Regions from separate parts of the Bacillus yunxiaonensis genome, predicted to be linked through region 2. Evidence: riboswitches for the same ligand, from Rfam matches in the RefSeq annotation. Region 2 holds a riboswitch; the other holds the start of a gene.
The links. Region 2 has a riboswitch for S-adenosylmethionine ahead of WAX78_RS11690 (methionine ABC transporter ATP-binding protein). Riboswitches for the same ligand answer to the same signal wherever they lie in the genome.

Region 1: it holds a riboswitch for S-adenosylmethionine, as region 2 does, so the genes downstream of both, WAX78_RS07420 (bifunctional homocysteine S-methyltransferase/methylenetetrahydrofolate reductase) here and WAX78_RS11690 (methionine ABC transporter ATP-binding protein) in region 2, are expected to answer to the same signal.

The regions. Positions count from the first base shown of each region.
Region 1 is NZ_JBAWSV010000002.1:256,341-259,762, reverse strand. Features, by position in the region: gene metC (cystathionine beta-lyase) at 1-215, opposite strand, end outside; gene WAX78_RS07425 (methionine biosynthesis PLP-dependent protein) at 212-1,324, opposite strand; SAM riboswitch class I at 1,398-1,517, opposite strand; SAM riboswitch class I at 1,718-1,828, shown strand; gene WAX78_RS07420 (bifunctional homocysteine S-methyltransferase/methylenetetrahydrofolate reductase) at 1,902-3,422, shown strand, end outside.
Region 2 is NZ_JBAWSV010000003.1:477,594-481,015, forward strand. Features, by position in the region: gene WAX78_RS11675 (toprim domain-containing protein) at 128-472, shown strand; gene WAX78_RS11680 (thioredoxin family protein) at 484-783, shown strand; gene WAX78_RS11685 (hypothetical protein) at 937-1,281, shown strand; SAM riboswitch class I at 1,408-1,515, shown strand; gene WAX78_RS11690 (methionine ABC transporter ATP-binding protein) at 1,677-2,702, shown strand; gene WAX78_RS11695 (methionine ABC transporter permease) at 2,695-3,360, shown strand.

The DNA of each region.
Region 1 (3,422 bases), on a different contig from region 2:
GCAAACCCTTTGCTTCCACCTTCTAGTGAAGCAATGATTTCCTCGAGAGCTTCGCGCGTTGGATTTCCAGAGCGACTATAATCGTATTTTCCAAATGTATCTACATCAAATTGATGAAATGTGGATGTGTTATAAACAGGGACATTGACAGCCCCTGTTTGTTTGTCATGCTTAAAACGATTATGAAGTAAAAGCGTATCTAGTGAATAACTCATATTCTCACTCCTTCTTTTACTTGTTTTAGTGCTTGCTGTAAGTCTTGAATTAAATCATCTTGATTCTCAATTCCTACAGAGAAGCGGAGCAGACGATTACAAACACCGCGGGCTGTGCGAATATCTTCTGGTATATCTGCGTGGGTTTGTGTTGCAGGGTATGTAATGAAGCTTTCTACGCCGCCAAGACTTTCTGCAAACGTAATAAGAGAAAGAGATTGTAAGAATGGATCAATCCATGCTTCTTTTTTTAGTTTAAAAGAGATCATACCGCCTTTTCCCGGATAAAACACATCAGTTATAGATTCTTCTCCTTGTAAATAGGCAACAATTGCTTTTGCGTTTTCTTCATGCTGCTTCATACGCAGTGCCAATGTTTTCATGCCACGTATTAAAAGCCAAGAATCAAATGGGCTTAATACAGCTCCGGATGCATTGTGGTAGTGAGCAAGTTCTTCGCATAACTTTGCACCCTTAGCAACGACAAGTCCGCTCAATACATCGTTATGACCGCCTAAATATTTTGTAGCACTATGCAGGACAATGTCAGCACCTGTTGTTAAGGGTTGTTGTAAATACGGTGTGTAGAATGTGTTATCCACAATAAGAAGCAATTTGTGACGTTTTGCAACGGTAGCAACTGCTGCGATGTCCGTTACTTGCATAAGTGGATTTGTTGGTGTTTCTATGAAAATTGCTTTTGTCTTTGGTGAAATGGCCTTTTCAATTTCTTGTATATGCTGTGTATCTACGTATTTACATCGAACATCCCATTTTTGTTCGTGCTCTGTAAATAAACGATATGTTCCGCCGTATAAGTCTTCAGATACAATAAGTTCGTCACCAGAACGGAATAATGAAAGGACAAGAAGAACAGCAGCCATTCCTGAGCTACAGGCATAGCCTTGCTCGCCTTGCTCTAAGTCAGCGATTGCTCGTTCTAATAGAAGACGTGTTGGGTTTCCAGTTCGTGAATAATCAAACCCTGTTGACTTTCCAATTCCTTCGTGGCGATACGCAGTGGAGAAGTAAACAGGTGGGTTGACTGTTCCTGTTGTTGTTTCACTGCGGTTTCCAATTTGGGCAAGCTTCGTTTCAATTGTAGACATAATAGAATTCCTCCTTATACAAAATAAAAAAGCCTTCTAAGAAGAAGGCTTATATATGACAAATATAGTCTTCTTCTTATCTGTCAAATCATTTCTAAATTTGCTGGAATTAGCACCTTATTAACAAATAAAAAGCTTGTTAATGGTTGCTGAGGCGTCAATGGGCCAGTCCCTCGACCTCTCTCGATAAGAATTCGGAATATGAAGTTTTTTATTATGTTTTTTACTTTACAACAAATCGGGAAAAAAGCGCAACTATATTTTGAATAATTTTATTTTTCTTAAATTTATTTGACTTTCTCACTTTGACATGCTAAATTAATGAAAAAATTAACAAAGATTGTTAATGAGTGAACGGATAATGTTTACTTTTGGCATTCACAATAGAATGAACTCTTATCAAGAGTGGTGGAGGGAAAGGCCCTGTGAAACCCAGCAACCTTCAAACAATGTGTTTGAAACGGTGCTAAGACCTGCAGAACAAATTGTTCTGAATGATGAGAGGAGGATGAAATGCTGTCCCCCTCTTCATTGAGAAGAGGGGGTTTTTTATATTGGAAAGAAGAGAGGGAGATATGTGAAATTACTAGATTTATTGGAAAGAGGAATTGTTATTGGGGATGGGGCGATGGGAACTTTGTTGCACTCTCATGGTTTACAAAGCTGCTTTGAAGAATTGAATTTATCTGAACCGGAGCGGATTATTTCGATTCATAAACAATATGTTGCAGCCGGGGCAGATGTCATTCAAACAAATACATACGGAGCAAATGAAGGGAAACTGCGCATGTATGGGCTTGAGGATCGCGTAAGAAAGATTAACCGTGCTGCTGTAAGACATGCAAAAGAAGCAGTGACAGAAAAGAATGCAATTGTTGGAACAATCGGTGGTATGAAACACATTGGAGCAGTTACAACGACTGATATGGAACGAGAATTTATGCTCTTAGAGCAAGCAAATGCCTTGCTAGAAGAAAATGTTGATGGTCTATTATTGGAAACCTTTTATGATGAATTTGAATTGCTTCATGCAGTGAAAGTATTACGAAAGCAAACAAATGTCCCTCTTATTGCACAGCTTGCTCTTCACGCGGCTGGTACAACTCAAAATGGAAATAGTGTAGATGATGTATTGAAGCGGCTTATAGAGTATGGTGCAAATGTGGTCGGATTAAATTGTCAATTAGGGCCGCTTCATATGATTGAATCTTTTAAAACGATAGCAATTCCTGAATATGGTTATTTATCTGCATATCCAAATGCCGGTCTTCCTAAGTATGTAGAAGGTCGTTATGTATATGAAGGAAGCCCTGCTTATTTTGAAGAGATGGCGCCAGAATTTATTAAGCAAGGAGTTAGGTTACTGGGGGGGTGTTGCGGTACAACCCCTACTCATATCGAAGCGATGAAACGAGCGCTTGAAAATGAGCGTCCTGTAACAGCAAAAGAAGTTGTAAAGCGTACAGAAGTAATAACAACGAAGCGTGTACATACAGTGGATCGAATTACGTTAGCAGAAAAAGCGAAGAAAGAAACGACAGTGATTGTTGAGCTTGATCCGCCAAAAACTTTGGACACACAAAGGTTTTTTGAAGGAGCAAAAGCGTTGAAGCGTGCGGGAGCAGATGCTATTACGTTAGCAGATAATTCCTTAGCATCACCTCGTGTATCAAACATGGCGATGGGTGCGTTATTAACAAAGAACGATATTCCTGTATTAACTCATTTAACGTGCCGTGATCATAATGTGATCGGGCTTCAGTCTCATTTACTTGGATTAGCAGCGCTCGGTATGGAGGAAGTATTAGCATTAACAGGGGATCCAGCCCGCGTTGGTGATTTTCCTGGTGCAACATCTGTATATGATCTTTCTTCTGTAGAGCTCATTAAAATGATTAAAGAAATGAATAATGGGCGTTCTATTTTAGGGAAAACAATTGGAGAAGCTACCCATTTTTCAGTGGGCGGGGCCTTTAATCCGAATGTAAGACATATAGAAGCAGCTGTAAAACGAATGGAGAAAAAAATTGCAGCTGGAGCGGAGTATTTTTTAACGCAGCCTATTTATGATGCTGCAGTCATTCGAAACGTATATGAA
Region 2 (3,422 bases):
CACATTCTAAACGAGCCACTTCTGCTTTTATTCACAAAAATAAACAGGAAACAACATTGAAATATCGAATATACTATATACTAAAGGTAAGGTTGTATCATAGTATATGGTGATCGGGTGATGCCAAGTGGTCTATGTGGAAAAAGTAATTATTGTTGAAGGTAAATCAGATAAGAAGAAGATTGAAACGATTATTAGAGAACCGGTGGAAATTGTTTGTACAAATGGTACAATTAGTTTGTCGAAGATGGATGAACTTATTGATCAGCTGTACGATAAAGAAGTGTATGTGCTTGTGGACGCAGATGATGCAGGAGAGAAGCTACGCAAACAGTTTCGCCGAGAATTTCCACATGCTGAGCATATTTATATTGATCGTTCGTATCGTGAGGTTGCAACTGCACCATCAAATCATTTAGCGAACGTTTTATGGGGAGCTGACATCGACGTTTATACAGAATTTTTACGGTAAGGAATGGTAGAATGATCGATTGGACAGGAAATGAAGCTGTAGCCGCAGTTAGAGATCAAAATAAAACGGTATTATACGTATATACGCCAATGTGCGGTACGTGTCAACTTGCTAAAAAAATGTTAACGATTGTTGAAGCAGCATTACCTCACTTGGAAATCGGGATGTTGAATTTAAATTATGCACCGCATTTTGCGCGGGAGTATGAAATTGAAAGTGTTCCGTGTTTACTTATATTTGAGAAAAATCAACTTGTGAAAAAAATATATGCATTTCAATCTGTGGAATATTTATATATGGAATTACAATAGGCGGCAAATATTTTGCCGCCTCGACATATTTCTTGGGAAATATAAGCAACAAATTGTTTTTCGTACAACTTTTGTCGAGAGAAAGATACAGGAGAGCTCGTTATAGAAATGGAATGGTATTATGTAGAACGTGATATGAGGAGTGTGACGAAGATGAAATTGTATTCACTGCTTCAATCATTTGTAACATATGCCAATACGCAGTGTCATTTAGAACCGCTACTGCCGCAATTTGAACGGGCTGTTTGTTTTACTTTTCAAGATGAACGTTATTCATTGAAAATTTCAAGAGAGAAAATTGAGCTTACGAATGTTGCAATGGGAACGGAAGAACTTGTTTGCTTTCAAGAAGATGACTTGCAGTTATTGATTACTGGACAAGTTCGTTTGCAGTCACTATTGCGTAGAAAGGCCATTACATATAGAGGGACATATAAAACAATGTTATTATTAGAATCTGTATTTCACATTTGTAAGCCGCTACGAGTGGGTGCTTAAATTTCAGAAATTTTATTCTTTGCGAAAATTTCTGTTGACATCCATTTCATGCGTTGATACAATTCAAAACATGAAATAATGAAAACTTCATAACGACAAAATCAGACGAAATTTACATCTGATTTTCTCTTATCAAGAGAGGTGGAGGGACTGTGCCCTATGAAACCCGGCAACCGTCAACTTATGTTGAAATGGTGCCAATTCCTGCAAAGCGAATGCTTTGAGAGATGAGAGGAAAGGATAATAGTAATTTATGTATATAAACCTTTCTGCTCATTTTAAAGCAGAAAGGTTTTTTTGTTGTTTCAGTGTAGGAGGACGCTCAAACAACAAATCATTTTTATAGTTATAGCGGCGAGCCGCTTACGCTTTTTAACTAAAAAGGGGTGACATCAATGATTGTGTTAGAAAATGTAAAGAAAATATATCGCTCCAAAAACGGTGATGTTACTGCTGTTGATAATGCGAATTTACAAATAGAAAAAGGCGAAATTTTCGGAGTTATCGGATATAGCGGTGCCGGAAAGAGTTCCTTAATTCGCTTGTTTAATCAACTGGAGAAACCGACGTCTGGAAAAATTACTGTTGGAGAGCGTGTGATTTCAGCGATTAGAGGAAGAGAACTTAGAGAAGCTCGTCAAGAAATCGGGATGATTTTCCAGCATTTTAACTTACTTTGGTCACGAACTGTTCGTGAAAATATTGCTTTTCCACTTGAAATTGCTGGAGTGGAAAAAGAGAAAAGAAAACAGCGTGTAGATGAATTGATTCGTCTTGTTGGTTTAGAAGGACGGGAAGATGCGTACCCATCTCAGCTAAGTGGTGGACAAAAGCAGCGTGTTGGTATTGCGAGAGCTTTAGCAAATAATCCGAAAGTATTATTATGCGATGAAGCAACATCAGCATTAGATCCAGAAACAACAGATCAAATTTTAGATTTGCTTCTCGATATTAATAAACGCCTCGATTTAACGATTGTACTCATTACGCATGAAATGCATGTGATTCAAAAAATTTGTAATCGTGTTGCTGTTATGGAGAAAGGGAAGATTGTTGAAAGCGGCAGCGTTTTAGACGTATTTCGTAATCCGCAGCAAGACATTACAAAGCGCTTCGTTAAGCAAATAACAGATTCTGAAGATGCAGATGAAACAATTGAACATTTACTAGAGAAATACCCGGAAGGAAAAGTCGTGAAACTGCAATTTATTGGCGAAGCGGTGGAAAGACCAGTTCTGCAGGAATTAATGAGAAAAGATGGAATTGAAGTGAGCATTCTGCAAGGAAATATTGCTCAAACGACAAACGGGGCGTATGGAAGTTTAATTGTTCATTTAAAAGGTGACGAAGATGCAGTTGCAGAGGCAGTTGCAACAATTCAACAAGAGCAAGTGGAGCTGGAGGTGATTGCACATGGATAATGTGTTTCAAAATGTAGATTGGGATCAAATGTTAGAAGCTACGCAAGAGACGTTATACATGACGGCAATTGCTACACTTGCAACGTTTGTATTGGGTCTTATTCTTGGATTAGTACTGTTTCTTACAGGAAAAGATAATCTATGGGAGAACAAGCCGGTCAATGTTGTAATTGGCGCGTTTGTAAATATTTTTCGTTCTATCCCGTTCATTATTTTAATCATTTTACTGATTCCATTTACGAAGTTTCTTCTTAATACGATTCTTGGAGCAAGTGCCGCATTGCCAGCATTAATTGTTGGAGCAGCACCGTTTTATGCGAGAATGGTTGAAATTGCGCTTCGTGAAATTGATAAGGGTGTTATTGAAGCATCGAAAGCGATGGGAGCAAAGACGAGTACAATTATCTTAAAAGTATTGATACCAGAATCTTTACCAGCACTTATTTCAGGTATTACGGTAACGGCAATTGCACTTGTGGGCTATACAGCGATGGCTGGAGTTGTTGGAGCAGGCGGTCTTGGTACCCTTGCTTATTTAGAGGGATTCCAACGCAATAATGGTGATGTCACTCTCATGGCAACAATTCTTGTGCTTATTATTGTATTTATTATTCAAATGATTGGTGACCTTCTTACAAAGCGACTTGATAAAAGGTAAAGAGAAGTTTAGGAATTATTGGGATAAAGAGTTTTCGTCTAAAACGAAAACTCCCTATAGAT